2 linked regions of the Thermotoga maritima MSB8 genome follow. Each later gene encodes a partner of the first gene's protein in a complex. Each region holds a gene or a part of one and is shown in the gene's direction. Other genes may lie near its edges.

Region 1 (11,177 bases):
ACGCACCGATCAAAACCCCAAGTGCGTTCAGAAGAACAGCGTAGTGAAACATTATACCAACCTCCTGCTCTGCGCGAACAGACCGAATATTCCCCCCGTGTGGATGAAAAGAACGTTCTTTTCTGAGTTTCTGAACATTTCGATCATTCCTCTGAAGGCTTTTGCCGTGTAGACCGGATCGAGGATGATGCCTTCTATCGAAGCTACTTCTTTCAAGATCTCCACATCCTCACTGGACGGAATCGCATATCCCGGCCCTCTGTAATCGTCCACCACTTCGAAAACGGTTTCGTTGACTCTCAGGCCGTACTCTTCCATACCACTAATTATTCTTTTCACCTTCCCCACAAAATAATCCGAGTTTTTCGTGGTGACGTTCACACCCACTACGGGTACGTGATATTCCAGAAAGGAAATTCCAGCTGACAAGCCCGCTATGGTTCCACCACTTCCAACAGCACACACAATAGCATCGAAAGATTCGAGGTTCAATTGATCTTTCATCTCCAGCACCGCATTGAAGTAGCCAAAGGCTCCAAGGGAGTTCGATCCCCCTTCGGGTATCACGTACACCTTTTCACCTTTCTTTTCTCTCATCTTTTTGTGAACATCGAAGATCTCATCGATGCGTTCGTACTCTTCCGGGGATACCTCCACTATTTCAGCACCGAGGAGAATGTCGAGGAGAAGATTTCCGTTCAGTACCTTCTCCCCTTTTCTGAGGAAGAGAACAGGTTTCAAGCCGTATCTTCTCGAAACGTATGCCGTTGCTCTGGCATGGTTCGACTGAAGACCTCCACAGGTGAAGACAGTCGTTGCTCCTTTTTTAAGAGCTTCCCATAGAAGATACTCCAGCTTTCTGATTTTGTTGCCCGATCCCACAAGCTCTGTGAGATCGTCTCTTTTAACGTAGATGTTGAACCCGTATTTTTCCGAAAGTCTTTTGAGAAACTGAACAGGTGTGGGTTTAAGGGAAAGATCGATTCTCATTCGTCTCCCCCCTCTTTTTGTTTGTTAGAATTGTAGCACGGGAGGGAGAGAGATTGATAGGAGAAAAGATCATTTCTTTCGAATCCATAGACTCCACGAATCGTTTCTTGAAAGAGAATTACCGTTTCTATCCCGATGGCACGGTGGTGGTCGCGTTGGAGCAGACCTCCGGATACGGAAGAAGCGGAAGACACTGGCACTCTCCAAAGGGTGGATTATGGTTTTCGGTGCTTTTCAAACCGAGAAAGCCACTGGAGCTTTCGTTTTACACAAGGGTGTTCTCAGTAGCAGTTGTGAAAACTCTTGAAAACATGAAAATACATGCGAACATAAAGTGGCCCAACGACGTGTACATAAACGGGAGAAAGCTCGCAGGAGTTCTCTCAGAGGGAATTTTTGAAGGTGCAAAGCCTCTCGCCGTTGTTGTGGGAGTGGGCATGAACGTGAACAACGAAATCCCAGCCGAGTTGAAAACAAGAGCGATCAGTCTGAAGGAAATCATGGGAAAAGAAATCAGCATTGTGAAACTCATGGAGTCGATGTTGAAGAACGCGCGCGTGATTTTCAGAAAATACTCAAGGAAGAAAGAAGCTTTGACGAGGATCTGGAAGAGGTACCTTCTTCAGAAAGAAGGAGATCTCATATCTCTGGAAGGAAAGAAGGGAAAGATCGTAAAGATAAACCCCGATAGTCTGTTGATAGACTTCGACGGAGAGATCAAAAAGGTTTACTCACTCTCTCCTCACTGAGGATTTCATAGCCTCCGTTTCCCACAACCCTTAGGATTATTTTCTTGGTTGGTAAGAACACCTCCACGATGTCTCCGTCCTTTACCTCGTACGAGGCTTTCGCGGGTCTTCCGTTCACCAAAACTCTCTGCCCTTTCAGAAGTTTCTGGGCAATCGTTCTTCTCTTCACCACCGAGATCTTGAGAAACAAATCTAATCTCATGAATTGCACACCCTTTCCAAAAGCTCATCGTCGCTCATTGAGAAGGGGTCTTCTCCTTTCAAAACTAATCTTCTCATAACCAGCATCTTGCTCGTGAAGAAGCGAGGGTCGTATTTTTCAAGGAATTCCATTCTGGTCCCGTCGAAGACCTTCTTTCCCTTCTCGAGTACCACCACACGATCCACGTGATTTATAACTGTTTCGATATCGTGAGAAATGAGAATGACCGTCTTTCCAAGGGTCTTCCACTTCTCTACAATCCTCAGAAGGTCCGTTTTCCCCTCCCGATCCAATCCCACGAGAGGCTCATCGAGGATGAGAATATCCGGTTCGTGAACGATCACAGAAGCGATCGCTACCCGCCTCTTCTCACCGCCGGACAGGAAAAACGGCACTCTGTCTTTGAAAGAGTCGAAATCCAGCCCCACAAACTCCATCGCTTTCTTCACCAGGGGAACAGGATCCCTATCTGGATAGAAGTTTTTCACGGCGAAAGCCACTTCGTCAAAAACTCTCTCTGCGAAGAACTGATCCTCGGGGTACTGAAAAGCGATTCCTATGTTCCTTCTTATCTCATAACCTTTCTTTCTTTCTCCGTCGTAAAGCACATCACCTGAGGTGGGTTCGATCAAACCTGCCACAATTTGAAGGAGGGTCGACTTCCCAGATCCTGTATTCCCAGCAACAAGGAGACACTCTCCTTCGTTTATCACAAGGCTTACATTCTCGAGTGCTTTTTTTTCCAAGGGTGTTCCCCTGTGAAAGATATGGGAAACGTTGACTACTTCTATTCTCATGTTGAAAATTATATCACGTGGTAAAATTTAACGAGAGGTGGATTATCCTATGAACATTGTTGAACGTTTGAGAGATCTCTGGAAGAAGATTGTAGACTTATGGAACTCCATGCCTCGGGAAAGGAAATTCCTCGTGGGAGGAATAGGGATTGCCCTTGTAATAGCGATCGTTCTGTTCGCCGTTGTAGCGTCCGTTCCTCACTACAGACTCCTCGTGTCTGGCCTCAACGAAGACGAGGCAGGTGTGATCATCCAAAAGCTCGAGGAGATGAACGTTCCTTACAAAGTATCCCCTGGGGGAGATATATACGTTCCCGACAGTTACAACGTCTATGAACTCAGAATGAAACTGGCGTCTGAAGGAGTTCTCGGAAGTTCAAGGAAAGGTTTTTCTATACTCAGTGAAAACTCTTTCGGAGCCACGAGCTTCGACAAGCAGGTCAAATATCAGATCGCTTTACAGGAGGAACTTGAAAGAAGCATCATGACGATAAAAGGTGTGAAAGATGCAAGAGTTCACCTGGTCCTTCCGAAGTACACCTATTACGTTCGTGGTGAGATGGCAGAACCCCGAGCTTCAGTTCTCGTGGTCCTGGAACCCGGTGCAGAACTCACCCGCGAACAGGTGAGAGGAATCGTTGAACTCGTCTCAGGAGCCGTTGAAGGGTTGAAACCGGAGAACGTGAGGGTAGTGGATAACTACTCCAGATCGCTGAGCGATATGTTAGAAACAGACGAAGGAACTTTCCTTGCCTCCAGCAAACTGGAATTGAAACAACAGCTTGAGAAATACTACGAAAGCAAAATAAAGAAAGCACTGGAAAGCGTCTTCGGTCCTGGAAGAGTGGAGGTAATACCCGACATATCGATCAACTGGTCCAAGATAGAAACGGAGATGAAAAAGTACGAAGCGCCCGCCAGAAGAGAAGGTCTGGTGAGAAGTCAGGAGACGCAGGTAGAGAAGAGCCAAAACCTTCCTCCAACTGGAGGACCAGCGGGAACGGATTCGAACATACCGCCTCTCACCTATCCATCAGTCACGTCTGAAGGAACGAGTACCTACGAACGAACCCATACCATCACCAACTACGAACTGAACGAAGTGTATCAGAAGATAATACAGAACCGCGAAGGGGAGATCTCCTCGCTTTCCGTCGCCGTCATAATCGATGCTTCTTCTTCTGTTCTTCAAAACAGCAGTGACTGGAGCAGTGTAATAAACGATCTTGTGGAAAAAGGAGTGGGATCCATAACGTCTTCCGCTTCTCTCAGCGTCGCGGTTGCCTTTTTGCCATTCGATCGCTCCATCGAAAGAGCTCTTCAGGAAGAGTTGAAACAGATTGAAACGAGAAGAAGATTCGTTCTGTACTCGGTGGGAATAGCCCTGCTTGGTTTTCTCACGTTCATGCTCATCTATCTTATGATCGTTCAGATAAGAAGAATAAGGGCAAGGAAACTCGCAGAAGAACGGAGAAGAAAACTGGAAGAAGAGGTGAAAGAAATCCTCCAGGAAGAATTGAAGGAGGAAGAGGTATCGCCAGAAGAAAAGGAACTGCTCGAGCTTTTGGAAGAATTGGAGAACATCTTTTCCCGTTCACCTTCCGACATCGCCGAGATAGTCCGACTGTGGTTCTTTGAAAGGGGATGAGGATATGCCCGAGAAAAAGATAGATGGCAGAAGAAAGGCCGCAGTTCTTCTGGTGGCCCTTGGACCCGAAAAAGCAGCCCAGGTGATGAAACACCTCGACGAGGAAACGGTGGAACAACTGGTAGTAGAAATCGCAAACATAGGAAGGGTTACTCCAGAGGAAAAAAAGCAAGTTTTAGAAGAATTCCTGAGTCTCGCCAAAGCAAAAGAAATGATATCAGAAGGTGGTATAGAGTACGCAAAAAAAGTTCTGGAAAAAGCATTCGGGCCTGAAAGGGCAAGAAAAATCATAGAAAGGTTAACATCCTCTCTGCAGGTCAAACCTTTCAGCTTCGTAAGAGACACAGATCCCGTCCAGCTTGTGAACTTCCTCCAAAGCGAACATCCGCAAACTATAGCGGTTGTTCTGAGCTATCTTGATCCTCCTGTCGCGGCTCAGATTCTTGGAGCGCTTCCCGAAGAGCTTCAGACCGAAGTTCTGAAGAGAATAGCTCTGCTCGAACGCACCTCTCCAGAAGTTGTTAAAGAGATAGAAAGGAACTTGGAGAAAAAGATCTCTGGATTTGTGAGTCGAACGTTCAGCAAAGTAGGTGGAATCGATACAGCTGCAGAGATAATGAACAATCTTGACAGAACTACCGAGAAGAAGATCATGGACAAACTGGTTCAGGAGAACCCCGAACTGGCCGACGAGATAAGAAGAAGGATGTTCGTCTTCGAAGACATTCTGAAGCTCGACGACAGATCGATACAGCTTGTGCTGAGGGAAGTGGACACGAGGGACCTAGCTCTCGCTTTGAAGGGGGCTTCCGACGAGCTGAAAGAGAAGATATTCAAGAACATGTCAAAGAGAGCTGCCGCGTTGCTGAAAGACGAACTCGAATACATGGGGCCTGTGAGACTCAAGGATGTGGAGGAAGCCCAGCAGAAGATAATAAACATCATAAGAAGGCTGGAAGAGGCTGGCGAAATCGTCATCGCGAGAGGTGGCGGAGAGGAGCTGATCATGTAGTATGCTTCTCAGAAAGGATGAGGTCTTCTACATAGATCTTCCAAGGAAAATAGAAAAAGAAGAAAAAGTAAAAGAAGAAAAAACAAAAGAAAACGCAGCAGAGGAAATCCAGCGGATCGAAAAAATGAGAGAAAAGATCCTCTCTGAAGCTCAGGAAGAGGCCAGAAAAATCATTGAAGGTGCCAGAAAAGACGCAGAGGAAATCTTAAGCAACGCCTCCAGCGAGGCTGAAGCTTTAAAGCTCGAAGCGAAGAAGGTCTTAGAAGAAGCAAAAACAATGAAGAACGATTTCCAGAAATACATTCTTGCTTTGAAGGAAAAGATCCAGAAACAAGTAAACCAGAGAATAGAAGAGATACTTCCAGAGCTTCTCGATATACTCAGGATCCTCTTCAAGAAGATCCTCGAAAAGGAGATGGACGAGTCCACAGTGGAAAGAAAGTTGAGGAGCGCCTTATCAAAAGTAGTGGGCATCAAAAATGTGAAGATCAGAATAAATCCAGAAGATGCAAAAAAACTGGACCTCAGTGAAGTCAGCAAAGAAACTTTGATACCGGATCCCAATGTAGAAAGAGGCGGCGTCATCGTCGAGACAGATTTTGGAATTCTGGACAAAACCTTCTCTCATCAATGGGAACTCGTGGAGGACATCTTCGAAGAGGTGGTAGGTTTTGAAGGACATCCTGAAAGAGCTGAAAAAGAAGTTGAGTGAAGAAGATTTCAATAAATTCAACGGAAGAGTCACACGAGTGGTAGGACTCACTGTGGAATCGAAAGGTCCAGACGCTTTTCTAGGAGAAATGTGTAAGATCTCACTTCAAAACGGTAAAAACGCACTCGCGGAGGTAGTTGGTTTCAGGGAAGAAAGTGTTATTCTCATGCCCTACGAGGATGTCTCCGGGTTGAAGATGGGCTGTGAAGTCATCAGAACTAACAAAGTACTCGAAGTTGGTGTCAGCAGAAAGATGATCGGAAGGGTGTTCGATGGTCTGGGACGTCCAATAGACGGAAAGCCCTTCGTTCCGGAAGACAGATATCCTCTGATCAACAACCCTCCAAACCCTCTAAAAAGACGAAGAATAAAAGATCCTTTACCGGTGGGTATACGATCAATAGATGGTTTCATAACCATAGGCAAAGGCCAGAGAATTGGAATTTTCGCGGGCAGCGGTGTTGGAAAAAGCACACTTCTTGGAATGATCGCACGAAACACGACGGCGGACATTAACGTGCTGGCCCTCATCGGGGAGCGCGGAAGAGAGGTCAGGGAATTCATAGAGAGGGACCTTGGAGAGGAGGGACTGAAGCGATCTATACTGGTGGTCTCAACTTCCGATCAGCCTGCCCTTGCCAGAGTGAAATCTCTCCTCACCGCCACCAGTATAGCGGAATTCTTCAGAGATCTGGGATACGATGTCCTTCTGATGGTGGACTCTCTCACCAGATGGGCCATGGCTCAGAGAGAAGTGGGGCTCGCAGTGGGAGAACCTCCCACCACCAGGGGATATCCACCAAGTGTCTTTGCCGGCCTTCCAAAAATACTCGAAAGGGCAGGAAACTCAGATAAAGGCAGCATAACAGCGATTTACACCGTGCTCGTTGAAGCGGACGACTTCAACGAACCCATTTCCGACACTGTCAGATCCATCGTAGATGGACACATAATTCTTTCGAGGAGACTTGCCGAATCGAATCACTACCCAGCAGTCGATGTTCTTGCAAGTGTGAGCCGATTGATGAACGATATCGTCACCGAAGAACACAGAGAGGCGGCGAACCGCCTCCGATCGCTGATGTCGGCTTATGAATCCGCAAAAGATCTGATTGAAATCGGTGCTTACAAGAGTGGGACCAATCCACTCGTTGACAAAGCTGTGGAAATGAAAGACGAGATCGATTCCTTTCTGAAACAGGGTGTCTTTGAAAAAGCTTCATTCGAGGAAACCCTTCAGAAACTTCTGGATCTATACCTGAGATCTCTTGACTAAGTAAGTCATGTCTCCTACCATCATGAAGAGTTCGTCGATGTTTTTCAGAAAGCTCAACCTGTTCACTCTCAAGTCGTCCCTCTTCACCATCACAAAGACATTGTCGAAGTACTCGTCTATGTAAGGTTTCAATTCGATCAGATACTGAAGCGCCTCACGGTAGTTCAACCTCTCCAGAGCTTTCAAAACTTTTTCTTTGACTTCGTAGAACTTGTTCATCAGCTTTTTCTCTTCTTCTTTCTCAAAGAGGGCTCCATCGAATTTGGTGGAGTCGTGATTCTTCGTTATGTTGTGGACTCGCTCAAATCCAACGAACAGGTCTTGAAACTCGGGTTTTTCAGATATCTCTTGGAGGGCTTCCGCAGAGAGGATCCCGCGAAGGGGCTTCTTCCACAGGTGATTCACCGCTCTTGCCACGTCGAAGGATATTCCAAGTTCGTTGATCAGAAACTGATAGAACCTGCCTGCAAAGAACGTTTCCAGTTCTTCAGAAAGACGGTACCCCACCAGTGAAGAAGCGAAAGTGAGAAGCTCTTCCAGAGAAATATCCCACTCGTTCTTCCTTATGATCCTGAAGATTGTGTCAGCTTTACTTTTCAGGCCATACGGATCTTTAGAACTCGTGGGAACGTTGCCTATGGCGAAATTTCCCACGATGGTGTCGATTCTATCCGCTATTCCAAGAATGGAACCTATCACTGTCTGTGGCTCTTCAGAGTAGTGATCTTCTATGGCCGTTGCTATTTCTTCGTTTATTCCCTCCCTCAGGGCATAGATCCTACCCATAACACCCTGGAGCTCCGGGAACTCGTACACCACCTTCGAAGCGATGTCTGCTTTGCATATAGAGGCGGCTTCCAGGACCTTCTGCGTGAACGACCCTGGAAGTTTCAGATCTTCACAGAGTCTCTGTGATATTTTCTTTATCCTTTCTACCTTATCGTAGAGTGTTCCGAGTTTCTCCTGAAAAACGATTTCTTTGAGCTTTTCATTCATCTTTTCCAGCGGTGTCTCGAGATCCTTCTGGAAGTAGTACCGCGCGTCTTCCAATCGAGCGTTTATGACTCTCTCGTATCCCTTAACCACGTTCTCCGGTGGTTGTGGACCGTCTTGAAAAGCCACAAAGGTATTCGTCAGGGTTCCTTTATGCGCTATAAAAGAGCGTTGATGATGTTTCACGGCGGTTACTATGATCTCCTCTGGAAGTTCGAGATATTTTCGATCGAACTGTCCAACAACGATCCTGGGATACTCCGTTATCGCCACTATCTCTTCGATGAGTTCTTCATCGCGTTCGATCTTCATACTACTTCTTTTTTCAAATTCATCGATCTGTTCGAGGACGAATTTTTTTCTCTCCAGGTGGGAAGAAATCACGAATCCTTTTTTGAGAGATTCGTAGTACCTTTCCGAATCGGGAATTTCGATTGATCCAGCGTGATACCTTTTGCCGTAAGAGATTCTGGACGATCTAAGACCGAAGATTTCTAAGTCAAGAACTCTTCCATCAACCATCGCCACAATCCAGTGAACAGGTCTGATGTATTCGTGTTCACCGGAACCCCACCTCATGGGTTTTCTAAAATTCAAACCCAAAACGAGATCTCTGAACAGATCTGGGAGAACTTCTTCGACAGGCTTTCCTTCAACAACTCGCGATAAATAGACGTACCCCTCCCTGTGAACCACGTTCTCCAAGGAAGCGTTGTTGTTCCTCAAAAACCCCTCAAGAGCTCTGGTTGGTTTTCCGTTTTCATCGTAAGCAACGTTCAGTGGTGGACCTTTCTTCTCTTCGGTAAAATCCTCCTGTCTCTCCGGAAGATTCTTGAGAATCACACCAAAACGTCTGCTTCCAACGAAGACTTCAACAGATCCGGAAGAAACTCTGTACGCTTTGAGAAGCTCAGCCGATTTTTCCTCGAGCTGTTTCAGAATACTGTGGAATTCGCTCGCGGGAAGTTCTTCGAGTCCCACCTCAAGCAGGGCTGTTCTCATTAGCCTGCACCTCCAGAAAAACTCTCGCAGCCTTTCTTGCCATCGCCTGAATACGTTTCACGTAGGTTTGTCGCTGAGACACACTTATCGCTCCGCGCGCATCGAGAAGATTGAACGTGTGAGAACATTTCAAAATGTAATCGTAAGCGGGAAGGTAAAGATTTTTTTCCACAAGTCTGTAAAACTCCTTCTCGTACTCATCGAAATGTCTGAAAAGGAGTCCTACGTTGGCTTCTTCGAAGTTGAAAACCGAAAATTCTCTTTCGTTTTCAAGGAACACATCACCGTATTTCACGTTTTCATTCCACTGTACCTCGTAAACGTTATCGACTCCCTGAAGATACATGGCGATCCTTTCCAGCCCGTAGGTTATCTCGAGAGGAATGTCCTTCAGGGAAATTCCACCAATCTGCTGGAAATATGTGAACTGGGTTATCTCCATGCCGTCTAACCACACTTCCCAACCAACACCCCACGCTCCGAGGGTGGGAGATTCCCAATTGTCCTCCACGAATCTGATGTCGTGTTCCTTCAGGTTTATACCGAGGTACTCCAGGGACTCAAGATACAGTTCTTGAGAGTTTTCAGGGGAGGGTTTTATGATCACCTGGTACTGGAAGTACCTCTGCAATCTGTTGGGATTCTCTCCATATCTACCATCGGTCGGCCTTCTGCTTGGCTGAACGTAGGCCACTTTCCAAGGACCCTTTCTCAGGCTACCAAAGAACGTAGCGGGGTGAAACGTTCCGGCACCGACTTCCATATCGTAAGGTTGTTCAAGCAGACAACCTTTAGACGCCCAGAAATCGTTCAGTTTCATTATCACATCCTGAAGATACATCTTTCACTCCCCTTCCTTCACAGCGATCGCTTCTATTTCTATTTCTACGTTTCTCGGGAGCTGAGCAACCGCCACAAACGACCTAGCGGGCCTGTGGTCTCCAAAGTATCTGGAATACACCTCGTTGACTCTCTGGAAGTAGTCCATACTGGTCGTAAACACCGTCACCTTCACGACGTCTTTCAGGGAGAAACCGCCCGCCTCCAGTATTGCTTTCAGATTTTCCAGAACTCTCTCAGTCTTTTCTTCTATGGTACCCTGAACGAGTTCACCGGTTTCTGGATCTATGGGAATTTGACCCGAAACGAACATCATGTTTCCGACAACGACCGCCTGAGAGTACGGGCCTATGGCCTTTGGAGCCTTATCGGTTTCGACAAAGCGCTTCATACTATCCCCTCCACCTGAACACGGGTTTCTTCGAAGCGAGCACTTCGTTGACCCTTCGAACCGGTGTGTTGTGAGGAGCGTTTTTCAAAGCATCAGGATTCTCATAGGCTTCTTTTACCACTCTTTCAAGGATTTCGGCGTACTTATCCAGCGTTTCTTTGTTTTCAGTCTCAGTTGGTTCTATCATGAGTGCTTCCGGAACGATGAGTGGAAAGTAAACTGTGGGAGGATGCACACCAAAGTCCAGTATTCGCTTCGCAATATCCAGTGTTCTCACACCGGTTTCCCTGAACACTTTCTCCGCGCTCGCCACGAATTCATGCATGCAGAACCCATTGTATGGAATCTCCAGGAACTTCTCTATTTTTTTCTTCAAGTAGTTCGCGTTCAAAACGGCCATTTCACTCACTCTTTCAAGGCCGTCTCTTCCCATCGTGAGAATGTACGTGTACGCTTTTACGAGAACCGGGAAATTTCCAAAGAAACTCCTCACACGTCCTATGGTCTTTTCAGGAACGAAGAGTTCGTAAAGTTCTCCGTTCTTCTTTACCTGGGGGAAGGGCAG
Region 2 (10,942 bases), 470 kb from region 1 along the record:
AAAATGGAATTAATCACGATGTCAGGTTGTGGTTTGAAAAAACACAAAACGATCTGGGAACAGATCCGTTCAGTTCTTCTCAGAGGTACACGATGAAGATCGATATCGACAACGATGGAACAGCCGATGTGGATGGTTACATGGTGTTCAACGAATTTGGAAGAGTGGAAGAGGCTGGAGTATACGCTGAATCTCAGGTCATAACGGCAACCACCGATGGAAGTATTTCTGGAAGCACAGCTCTACCAGATGGTACCTATCAGGCTATTGTCATGGATTCTTCTGGAAATGTGATATACAACGGCACCACAGACGTTTCAGGTGGTAATTTCACGATCAACGATTCTGATATCACCGCTGGAAACAATTACACCGTGATACTCTTAACTCCAAACAACACATCAACTTCTCTCACAATAGCACCCGGTGCTGAACTTGTCATCCCCACTTCCGGTGAGCCCAGGTTCTATGAATCAGACAATCCAACGAATTTCGTCCAAACTGATTACACCTCCCCGAGGTACACCACCGCTGTTCAGGTTTACGATTCTCTTGGAAACGCGTACACCGTTTACTACGAATTCGTCAGACTTGGAAACACTACAATCGGTTCGGAAAGCTTCAAGAACGCCTGGATCTGGAGAGCGTACACGGATAGTGGAGAACCGGTTTCACTGATCGATGAAGACGGCAACGGTGGTTATGTGGCGGGGCTGATAGATTTCGATGAATCAGGAAGGCCTGTTCAATACAGAGGTCTTGACTCTTCATACAATTTAAGCTCCAAAGAGGTGAGAACGATCCAGTTTGACACGGGCCAGAAAGGAGACGGAGTGGTAACAATAACAGCTGATTTTTCCGGAGCAACTCAATTCTCCGGCGACAGCACTCTGAGCATCCCGTGGCAAGATGGAAATCCGATGGGTGTTCTGGAATCCTTCGCCATAAACGAGCAGGGAGAGATCATAGGAACCTTCAGCAACGGACTCACCGACGTTCTTGGACAGATCGCCTCGCGGTGTTTAACAATCTTCGGGATTGATGGAAGCAGGTAATTCACTCTATACCATGTCTCCTAACAGCGGCGTTCCAAAGATAGGAGCTCCTGGCAGCGGAGGAAGGGGTGTTTTGATCCCCGGTGCACTTGAGATGTCCAACGTGGATCTTGCGGAGGAGTTCACCAAGATGATCGTTGCACAGAGAGGTTTCCAGGCGAACGCGCGTGTCATCACAACTGCCGATCAGATTCTGAACGAACTTGTGAACATCAAGAGATGATGAAAGATGATCAGGCTGACCAGAATAGATGGTAGATGGTTTTTCCTGAACGCCGATTTGATAGAAACCGTAGAGGCACTGCCCGACACAACGATCACCCTTATAAACGGTAAAAAATACATCGTGAAGGAATCCGCAGAGGAGGTCGTTCAAAGGGTGATAGAATACAAGAGAAAGATCTTCAGCTGGTGGAAAGAACAGGGAAGGTGATCCTATGGATCTTGCAACCCTGATGGGTTTGGTTCTTGTGATAGCGGCTCTTTTCATAGGAATCCTGACGGGTGGAGGAGACTTTGCGGCGTTCATAAACATACCTTCACTGTTCATAACCGTTGTTGGTTCTATCGCGGCAACCATGGTGGCTCATCCGAAGGACAAAGCCTTCAAGATCGTGAACATCATGCTTTCGACTCTGAAAGAGCCAAAGCTTGATCACGTTTCCCTGATTCAGACGATGGTTTCTTTTTCTGAAAAGGCACGAAGGGAAGGTTTGCTTTCTCTGGAGGAGAATCTGGAGAGTATAGAAGATCCGTTCATGAAAAAGGCGCTTCAGCTCGTGGTTGACGGAACAGATCCGGATCTTCTGAGGAACATGATGGAAACGGAAATGGAACTCTTTGAAGAGGAACTCGACGGAGAAAGGGCGGTTCTGGAATCCGCAGGGGCGTACGCTCCTGCGTTCGGTATGATTGGAACTCTGATCGGGCTCATTCAAATGCTCAAATCCTTGAACGATCCAGAAACACTGGGACCCTCTATGGCGGTTGCTCTGATAACGACACTCTATGGAGCCATACTGGCCAATGGTGTGTTTCTTCCCATGGCTGAAAAGATTAAAAAGAGAAGAGATATTCTGGTCTTGGAGAAAAGAATGATACTAGAGGCTGTTCTCTCTATCCAGGCAGGAGAGAACCCGAGGATCCTCGAGGAAAAACTCAAATCGTTCCTCCCTGAGAAAGAAAGGCAAGCCTACGAGGCGGCTTCTCAGGAGGCAACTGCGTGATGGCGAAGAAACGAGAAGAAGAACAGAAAGGCAGTCCACAGTGGATGACAACCTATTCGGACATGGTGACGCTGCTTCTTACGTTCTTTGTGGCTCTGATCTCGATGTCCACTATCAGTCCCGGAAAGTTCCAGCAGGTGGCGGTGGGGCTCAGGATCGCACTGAGTGGAAGACCACCGAGCGTTCTCATGGGGGGAAAGAGCATAAACGAAGAACCTCTGATCACGTCAAAGAGGGGAATATATCAAGAACTCATGAGATTATCCGAAGAATATAAGGGGAAGATCACAGTTGAGGAAAGAGACGAAGGAACACTGATAGTGTTGAAAGACATGGTGTTTTTTGAGCCGGGAAGCGCCAAGCTCACAGCGGAAGCCAAAGAACTGCTGGCCAAAGTGGGACAGATAGTTATAGAACACACTACGAACGTACTTGAGGTTTACGGTTACGCAGATGACAGACCTCCTCTTCCAAATTCAATATATGTTTCCAACTGGCATCTTTCGAGCGCCCGAGCGGCGAGTGTGGTGAATTTCTTCCTCACCGAGTTGAAGGAAAAAAGAATGATCGAAAGGGCTGCAGACATAAAGCTCGGACGTTTCAACATCGATCTTTTCTACAATCCAGACAGATTCTACCCAATAGGACTTGGAGACAGGGAGATAAAGAAAAAGATCCAGGATCTTGAAAACCAGATCAACGTCGAGAAAGCCCTTCTCAATGAGAAGTTCAGAAACGGGGAGATTTCTCAAGCGGAATACGAATTGGAACTGAGAAAACTGGAGGAAAAGTATCAGCAGGAATTGGATAGGTTGAGAAGGGAATTCAGGAGAATAGATATCCTCATAAAACGGGAGAAAATGTGAGGTGAAAGAATGGCAGAAGAAGAAAGAAGAGAAGAAGAACAACCAAAACGTCGAATGGGTGCATCTTTGATCACGAGCATCGTTGTTCCGCTTGTGGTTTCCGTAGCAGTGTATTTTTTGCTGCCCATGTTCCTCGGCTCGAATCAGGGCAAGCAGGGTGAGAACGTACCTTCGACCCCCGTCAGGATAAAGGCGGTACTCATTCAGCAGGGAGAGAATCAGACCTTTCTCCTCAAAGGTGGAAGGGACGTGGTTGTGATAGATTCTTTGTCTTTCAGTGTGGGGAGCGATGCCTGCAGAGCAGCTATAGCCGAAAGGAAAGATGAGATCATGGATGCGCTCATGATGATCTTTCTGAGTAAAGATAAGAGTGAACTGAGCACCGTTCCTGGTCTGGAACTGTTGAAACGTCAAATAAGAGACGCGGTGAACACGATCACTGGATTCGTTGGTGATAAAGAGAAATACGGTGTCCTTGATGTGTACCTGTACATCAAAGCATTCGCGACCACCGAGTGAGGTGGTAACGTGTCGGATGTTCTCAGCCAGGAAGAAATAAACCAGTTGATCGAGGCATTGATGAAAGGTGAATTGAAGGAAGAAGACCTCCTGAAGGAAGAAGAGGAGAAAAAGGTTAAGCCTTACGATTTCAAGAGGCCGAGCAAATTTTCCAAAGAACAACTTCGAACCTTTCAGATGATACACGAAAACTTCGGGAGGGCCCTCTCTACGTATCTCTCAGGAAGGCTGAGAACTTTTGTGGATGTCGAAATCAGCATAGATCAGCTTACTTATGAGGAATTCATAAGATCCGTGATGATACCTTCGTTCATTGTTATCTTCACCGGTGATGTTTTTGAGGGAAGCGCCATCTTCGAAATGAGACTGGATCTCTTTTATACCATGCTTGACATCATAATGGGAGGCCCCGGCGAAAACCCTCCAAACAGACCTCCCACGGAGATAGAAACCTCCATAATGAGAAAAGAAGTGACCAACATGCTAACCCTTCTTGCTCAGGCCTGGAGTGATTTTCAATATTTCATTCCTTCGATAGAAAACGTGGAGACGAATCCTCAATTCGTTCAGATTGTACCTCCCAACGAGATCGTTCTTCTTGTAACCGCCTCCGTTTCCTGGGGCGAATTCACAAGCTTCATCAACGTGTGCTGGCCGTTTTCACTTCTTGAGCCTTTGCTCGAAAAGCTTTCGGATCGCTTCTGGATGATGGGAAGAAAACCCGAAAAAGTTGAAGAGAGAATGGAAGAGCTCAGAAAAGCTTCCCAAAAGATACCTGTGACTGTCCAGGCGGTGATAGGAGAAACTGAGTTGAGATTGAAGGAAATTCTGGATCTGGAAGTGGGAGACGTCATAAGGCTTGGGACTCACTACAAGGATGAAATAAGAATAGACGTTGAGGGGAGACCCAAGTTCAGGGGAATTCCCGGAGTGTTCAAAGGAAAGTACGCGGTGAAGGTGACCGGTGAATTCACCAACGGAGGTGAATACGAATGACGGAAAATGAATTCCTCTCTCAGGAAGAGATAGACAAGCTTCTTAGCGATTCTGATACCGGTGGTGTCCTCACTCCCGAAGAAAAGGACATGATAGGCGAGATAGGAAACATCGCAATGGGGAGTGCTGCAACGACGCTCTCGATGATCCTCGGAAGGGATATTCACATCACCGTTCCAACTGTTCGGGAAGAAAAGATGAAGAACGTCAAGAGTGACTTCAGTGGTGAGCAGGTAGTGGTGAGTGTGGAATACACGGAGGGGCTCGAAGGTTTGAACGTTCTTGTCCTCGATAAAAAACTCGTGGCGGTGATAGCTGACCTCATGATGGGGGGAAGTGGAGAGGTAGAAACCGAGGAATTGGACGAAATCAAACTCAGCGCGGTTGGAGAAGCGATGAATCAGATGATGGGAAGCGCTGCAACATCGCTTTCTGAACTTCTGGGAATAACCATCAATATATCTCCCCCGAAGTGGAGATATTGAATTTCGATGATCCTAACACACAGTTTCCACCGGTAACCGACAATCCGGAGAAAGATGTTGCCGTTGTCGAATTCGAAATGGAGATAGAGGGACTTCCGAAGTCGAAGTTCTACCAGGTGATAAGCGCCGATCTGGTGAAGAAGATGTACGAGTATTTCACGAAAAAACAATCCGAAGCAGCTGAGAAAAAAGAGAAGAAAGAGGAGAAAAAGGTGAAGGTCGAACCGGTAGAATTCGCAGAGCTGAAACCTTCTGAAACCAGAAAAACCGAAGTGCCGAGTGACAAGCTGGAACTGCTTCTCGATATTCCTCTCAAAGTCACAGTGGAACTTGGAAGAACGCGAATGACTCTGAAACGGGTTCTGGAAATGATCCCTGGCTCCATAATAGAGCTGGACAAACTCACGGGGGAACCTGTGGATATCCTCGTGAACGGAAAGCTCATCGCCCGCGGAGAAGTTGTCGTGATAGATGAAAACTTTGGGGTGAGGATAACAGAGATCGTGAGTCCAAAAGAGAGGCTCGAGCTTCTCAACGAATGATGTTTTCCAGTCCCCAGGTCAGAAGTTCCGGGTGCTCCCTGTTGATGAAATTCGGGTCTTCCAGGAGTTCTGAGTGTTTCACACTGCCTTCTCTGAAGCGCAGGACTTTTGAGATGTAGTCTTTCATGTTCCTGACATCTTCGATGGTGCCCACTTTTCCGTGCCCCGGTACGAAGTAATCTGCCCGTATTTTTTCGATTTCGCTGAGCGCTTCTATCCATCCGAAGAGGTCACTGTCCGTGACTATTTCGGCATGGATGCCGGTTGTCAGAAGGTCCCCGCAGATGACTATTTTTTCGTTCTTCAAAACGAAGATCGAAGAATCCGGAGTGTGTCCTCCCAGGTGAACCGCTTCCACCACGATGTCTCCAAATCTGTAATTTTCTCTTTCGGAGAAGGTCTCATCTGGAAACTTCAGGGAAACCTCCACTCCTATCTTTCTTATGTACTCTTCATCCATTTCTTCCAGGGATTTTCTGGTGAGACTGTGGGATATGATCCTGTCAAAAACCTCGTTTCCGAAGGTGTGGTCAGGGTGGTAATGCGTGTTGAAAACAACGGCAATTTCTTTACCCAGAATTTCTGCGGCGAATTCTTTGATCTTCCTCGCCTTTTCAGGAAAAAGCGTTGAATCGAAGAGCACACAAAATTTCTTTCCACAGACGAGCACACTGTTCGCTGATGTTCCTGTTCCTATCACGAATACTCTGTCAGAAAGATTCGTGATCATCTTTTCACCTCGTGTAGTATAATTCTCCAAGAGTATTCTTCTACACAATGAGGTGGTTTTCCTTGGCAACGGCCTTTCTCTGGGGATACTACGGCTTCGACAACTTCGGAGATGAACTGATGTTCAAAGCGTGTGTGAATCTTCTGAGGGAGCTGGGATTCGGGACCATATACACACCCCTGCCGAAGGGGAAAAAATCCATGGGGGTTACCTCTGTCGATAGATATTCGATCAAGCTACTCTCTCTTTTGAAGAAATCTCAGGTTTCCATAGCGGGTGGAGGAGGATTGTTCCAGGACGTTACCAGTCTCCGGAGCCTTCTCTATTACTACTCGATTTCAAAAGCTTCACTTCTCATGGACAAACCTCTCATATTCTTTGGAAACAGCGTGGGACCGTTGAGAAGAAGACTTTCAAAAAAGCTCGTGTGGGACGTCTTCAAAGATAAAAGGACTGTCTTCATAGCGCGCGATCCCGCTTCTTACAGGTATGTCAAAATGGTTGGTGGAAATGCGGTGCTCGGAACAGATCCGGCTATAATCCACCTCATGGAGTCTGATATGGAAAAGAAAACCGAAAAGAAAGCTGTGTTCTTCCTGAAATCTCCGATGGATGTGTCGTATATCTTGAAGAGCCTCAGGGATCAGGGAATCAACGACTTTGTCATATCGACGGCTTTTCCAGGGGATCACTCCTATCTTCCACCTCTCAGAAATGGAGAGAACTTGCTCGAAGAGATAGTGAGTTCGTCCATTGTGATAACGGAGAGGTTCCACCCGGCGCTTGTGGCGGCGTATTTTGAAATACCGTTCATTATCGTCGATTGTCAGAAAGCGAGAAGATTTTTCGCAAGATACACAAAAGAGGATCATTTCTTTTCAAAGAGAGATCCTCTGGAAATCTCTTTGAAGGTTCCCGTTGTGTTGAAGAAAGAATTGAAACTGAAAGAGAAAATGAAAAACGACGCGATTGAGATGAAGGAGATGCTGAAAGGAGTCCTGAAAGGATGGTGAACATGAGGATAATCGTTCCCACACTGGGCAACATACTCACAGGGTTCCTCGCGGTGCTCATAGTCGCCACTCCCAGAGAGTACATCAAAGGCTTTGTAGCCTACAAACTCGGCGATACCACACCGAAGCAGGCCGGAAGGCTTTCTCTGAACCCCTTCGTTCATCTCGACCCACTGGGAACGATTTCTTTCATCCTCTTCGAGTTCGGGTGGACGAGGTCCGTGCCCATTCGTTACTGGAAGCTCAAAAACAAGAAGAAGGATCTTTTGAAAATCTCACTGCTCGGTCCTGCCGTTAGCTTCATCCTCTTCTTTCTTTGTGGATTGATCGCTTCGCATCTTCCCGAAGAGGATTTCTGGTGGTTTCTCATGGTAAAAGCCGCAAAGTACAACCTCACGTACGCGCTCTTTTCTCTTTTTCCCATACCACCTCTCGATGGAAGCAAGATTCTCGCCTCTCTTCTTCCCGACAGGTATATGGAGTGGCTGGTAAAATACGAGGTGTACGGGGTTCTCTTCATGATCGCTCTGCTCGTGCTCTGGATAATACCACTCGTTATGAATCCCTTTGTAAGGTTCATCGATGGTTTTGTTTGGATGATCGTGAGGTGATTTTTTTGATCGTACTCAAATATCCTGTGTCTCTGAACGTCATAAGAAAGTTGAAGACAGGAGATGTGGTTTACTACACGGGAAAGATCGTTGTTATGGACAGAAGCGTTGTGGACATCCTTGAAAAATACGAAAGATACGAAGGAACAAAGCTCTACGACCTGACGGGAGAAATAGTGGTATTGGGAACGTTCAGGAAGAACAAGCTTCAGTTTCAAGAGATGACTGAAGAGCTCCTGGAAAGACTCTTTCTTCTGGGAGTGAACGGTGTGATTCTGGAGAGAGTGCGTCCTTTTTCTGCTACGAAGAGGTTTTCCAGAGTGTTGTTCGAGCCCCTTGAAGAAATCAGGGGAACGAGGAGGGTGATTTATAAAACTCCGGACAGCAAGAAACTCGAAGAACTGGAAGTGGAGAAGTTGGTTCTCCGTGTGGTCCAGGACTCTTCCGGCAAGGTATACTCGAAGGTCTAGATTCCCAGTTCTTTCTTGAACTCTTCGTACGTTTCCAGTATTTTCTGGGCGTAGGACTTTCTGCTGTTTCCACCGTTGTAGTACTCGAGTGCCAGTCTCAAGTTGTTGAATTTGTCGAAGAGATATTTCAAGTAATGGGCTCCGTACTTTATGTTCAACCGGTAGTTCCACACGAGCTCTGTCCAGCCTGACTCTGGGATTTCCAGACCGTACAGATTCGCCACCATCTCCGCCGTCTCTTTCTTTATCTGCATCATGCCGAGTTCTCCGTACAAGCCCACAACATTTCTGAAGTCGCTTTCCACATCTATGACGGATATTATGAGAATAGGATCGAAATTCGTCTCTTTTGCCACGTTGTTTATCGTTTTCCACAGGTCTTCGAGGAATTCTTCATCGCTTTTCAGTTTGTAGGAGGCTCTTCTTGATCTGACCAGTTCTTTGAACCATTCCTTCACCGCGATGGAGTTGATCTCGCGAAAGGAAATATTGTTTTCAGAAGGAACGGTGCTCAAAAAAACAGGAATCACCATGAGCACCAGGATCAGGATAGTTATTTTTTTCACGATTTTCCTCCTCTGTTCAATCATTCTTAATGTCTCCTCTGGTATAATAAAGGCTGGATGCAATTCGATTATAACATGGGGGGATTCTGTGGAAGTTCTTTACAGGAAGTACAGGCCAAAGACTTTTTCTGAGGTTGTCAATCAGGATCATGTGAAGAAGGCAATAATCGGTGCTATTCAGAAGAACAGCGTGGCCCACGGATACATATTCGCCGGTCCGAGGGGAACGGGGAAGACTACTCTTGCCAGAATTCTCGCAAAATCCCTGAACTGTGAGAACAGAAAGGGAGTTGAACCCTGCAATTCCTGCAGAGCCTGCAGAGAGATAGACGAGGGAACCTTCATGGACGTGATAGAGCTCGACGCGGCCTCCAACAGAGGAATAGACGAGATCAGAAGAATCAGAGACGCCGTTGGATACAGGCCGATGGAAGGTAAATACAAAGTCTACATAATAGACGAAGTTCACATGCTCACGAAAGAAGCCTTCAACGCGCTCCTCAAAACACTCGAAGAACCTCCTTCCCACGTCGTGTTCGTGCTGGCAACGACAAACCTTGAGAAGGTTCCTCCCACGATTATCTCGAGATGTCAGGTTTTCGAGTTCAGAAACATTCCCGACGAGCTCATCGAAAAGAGGCTCCAGGAAGTTGCGGAGGCTGAAGGAATAGAGATAGACAGGGAAGCTCTGAGCTTCATCGCAAAAAGAGCCTCTGGAGGCTTGAGAGACGCGCTCACCATGCTCGAGCAGGTGTGGAAGTTCTCGGAAGGAAAGATAGATCTCGAGACGGTACACAGGGCGCTCGGGTTGATACCGATACAGGTTGTTCGCGATTACGTGAACGCTATCTTTTCTGGTGATGTGAAAAGGGTCTTCACCGTTCTCGACGACGTCTATTACAGCGGGAAGGACTACGAGGTGCTCATTCAGGAAGCAGTCGAGGATCTGGTCGAAGACCTGGAAAGGGAGAGAGGGGTTTACCAGGTTTCAGCGAACGATATAGTTCAGGTTTCGAGACAACTTCTGAATCTTCTGAGAGAGATAAAGTTCGCCGAAGAAAAACGACTCGTCTGTAAAGTGGGTTCGGCTTACATAGCGACGAGGTTCTCCACCACAAACGTTCAGGAAAACGATGTCAGAGAAAAAAACGATAATTCAAATGTACAGCAGAAAGAAGAGAAGAAAGAAACGGTGAAGGCAAAAGAAGAAAAACAGGAAGACAGCGAGTTCGAGAAACGCTTCAAAGAACTCATGGAAGAACTGAAAGAAAAGGGCGATCTCTCTATCTTTGTCGCTCTCAGCCTCTCAGAGGTGCAGTTTGACGGAGAAAAGGTGATTATTTCTTTTGATTCATCGAAAGCTATGCATTACGAGTTGATGAAGAAAAAACTGCCTGAGCTGGAAAACATTTTTTCTAGAAAACTCGGGAAAAAAGTAGAAGTTGAACTTCGACTGATGGGAAAAGAAGAAACAATCGAGAAGGTTTCTCAGAAGATCCTGAGATTGTTTGAACAGGAGGGATAATTTGAAAAAGATCAAGAGTTTTGGTGGAAAGAGTCTGGGTGGGGGAAAGCAGGAAAAGATTTTGAAGGACTTCGCCAGAATGCAGGAGGAGCTCCAGAAAAAAATCCAGGAACTCGAAGAGAGCTTTTCACAGATAGAAGTAGAGGCTTCCGTTGGTGGAGGGGCCGTCAGAATCGTTGCAACCTGTGATAGGAGAGTCAAGGATATAGAAATAGACGAAGATTTGAAAGAAGACTTCGATACGCTGAAGGATCTTCTGATAGCGGGAATGAACGAAGTCATGGAAAAGATCGAAAAACGCCGTGAAGAGGAGATGAGCAAAATAACTCAGCAATTTG

What was found.
Region 2: the proteins of fliG (region 1) and fliM are in contact, whole or in part, in a crystal structure (PDB 4QRM), measured with the Thermotoga maritima proteins. Residues at the interface, in WP_004082903.1 of Thermotoga maritima: Phe122 (codon at 4,754), Ser125 (codon at 4,763), Glu126 (codon at 4,766), His127 (codon at 4,769), Pro128 (codon at 4,772), Gln129 (codon at 4,775), Thr130 (codon at 4,778), Val133 (codon at 4,787), Glu157 (codon at 4,859), Arg161 (codon at 4,871), Leu164 (codon at 4,880), Leu165 (codon at 4,883), Arg167 (codon at 4,889), Ser169 (codon at 4,895), Glu171 (codon at 4,901), Val172 (codon at 4,904), Glu175 (codon at 4,913), Ile176 (codon at 4,916), Asn179 (codon at 4,925), Lys182 (codon at 4,934); in WP_004081085.1 of Thermotoga maritima: Tyr124 (codon at 4,045), Leu127 (codon at 4,054), Asp128 (codon at 4,057), Ile130 (codon at 4,063), Met131 (codon at 4,066), Gly132 (codon at 4,069), Gly133 (codon at 4,072), Pro134 (codon at 4,075), Glu136 (codon at 4,081), Pro139 (codon at 4,090), Arg141 (codon at 4,096), Thr144 (codon at 4,105), Glu145 (codon at 4,108), Ile146 (codon at 4,111), Glu147 (codon at 4,114), Ser149 (codon at 4,120), Ile150 (codon at 4,123), Lys153 (codon at 4,132).

Annotation. Positions count from the first base shown.
Region 1 is NC_000853.1:229,626-240,802, reverse strand. Bases 3,408-6,394 are described here. They hold fliG (flagellar motor switch protein FliG), read left to right. Parts: upstream 3,408-4,390; coding sequence 4,391-5,398; downstream 5,399-6,394. Other genes in these bases: fliI (flagellar protein export ATPase FliI), read left to right, coding at 6,070-6,394; TM_RS01135 (FliH/SctL family protein), read left to right, coding at 5,400-6,110; fliF (flagellar basal-body MS-ring/collar protein FliF), read left to right, coding at 3,408-4,386. Also shown: TM_RS01170 (DUF554 domain-containing protein), read right to left, coding at 1-52; TM_RS01165 (aminocyclopropane-1-carboxylate deaminase/D-cysteine desulfhydrase family protein), read right to left, coding at 52-990; TM_RS01160 (biotin--[acetyl-CoA-carboxylase] ligase), read left to right, coding at 1,044-1,739; TM_RS01155 (S4 domain-containing protein), read right to left, coding at 1,708-1,941; energy-coupling factor ABC transporter ATP-binding protein EcfA2, read right to left, coding at 1,938-2,738; more of fliF, read left to right, coding at 2,788-3,407; more of fliI, read left to right, coding at 6,395-7,386; glyS (glycine--tRNA ligase subunit beta), read right to left, coding at 7,363-9,381; TM_RS01120 (glycine--tRNA ligase subunit alpha), read right to left, coding at 9,362-10,222; TM_RS01115 (RidA family protein), read right to left, coding at 10,226-10,612; aminomethyl-transferring glycine dehydrogenase subunit GcvPB, read right to left, coding at 10,614-11,177. UniProt on the Bacillus subtilis protein: One of the proteins that forms a switch complex that is proposed to be located at the base of the basal body.
Region 2 is NC_000853.1:702,272-713,213, forward strand. Bases 2,917-5,668 are described here. They hold fliM (flagellar motor switch protein FliM), read left to right. Parts: upstream 2,917-3,675; coding sequence 3,676-4,662; downstream 4,663-5,668. Other genes in these bases: TM_RS03465 (OmpA/MotB family protein), read left to right, coding at 2,917-3,147; TM_RS03470 (flagellar basal body-associated FliL family protein), read left to right, coding at 3,157-3,666; fliY (chemotaxis protein CheC), read left to right, coding at 4,659-5,147; fliN (flagellar motor switch protein FliN), read left to right, coding at 5,144-5,668. Also shown: TM_RS03455 (flagellar FlbD family protein), read left to right, coding at 1,285-1,488; TM_RS03460 (motility protein A), read left to right, coding at 1,493-2,281; more of TM_RS03465, read left to right, coding at 2,281-2,916; more of fliN, read left to right, coding at 5,669-5,689; TM_RS03485 (MBL fold metallo-hydrolase), read right to left, coding at 5,679-6,419; polysaccharide pyruvyl transferase CsaB, read left to right, coding at 6,482-7,432; TM_RS03495 (site-2 protease family protein), read left to right, coding at 7,426-8,043; TM_RS03500 (hypothetical protein), read left to right, coding at 8,040-8,513; TM_RS03505 (lytic transglycosylase domain-containing protein), read right to left, coding at 8,510-9,079; dnaX (DNA polymerase III subunit gamma/tau), read left to right, coding at 9,168-10,604; TM_RS03515 (YbaB/EbfC family nucleoid-associated protein), read left to right, coding at 10,606-10,942. UniProt on the Bacillus subtilis protein: One of the proteins that forms a switch complex that is proposed to be located at the base of the basal body.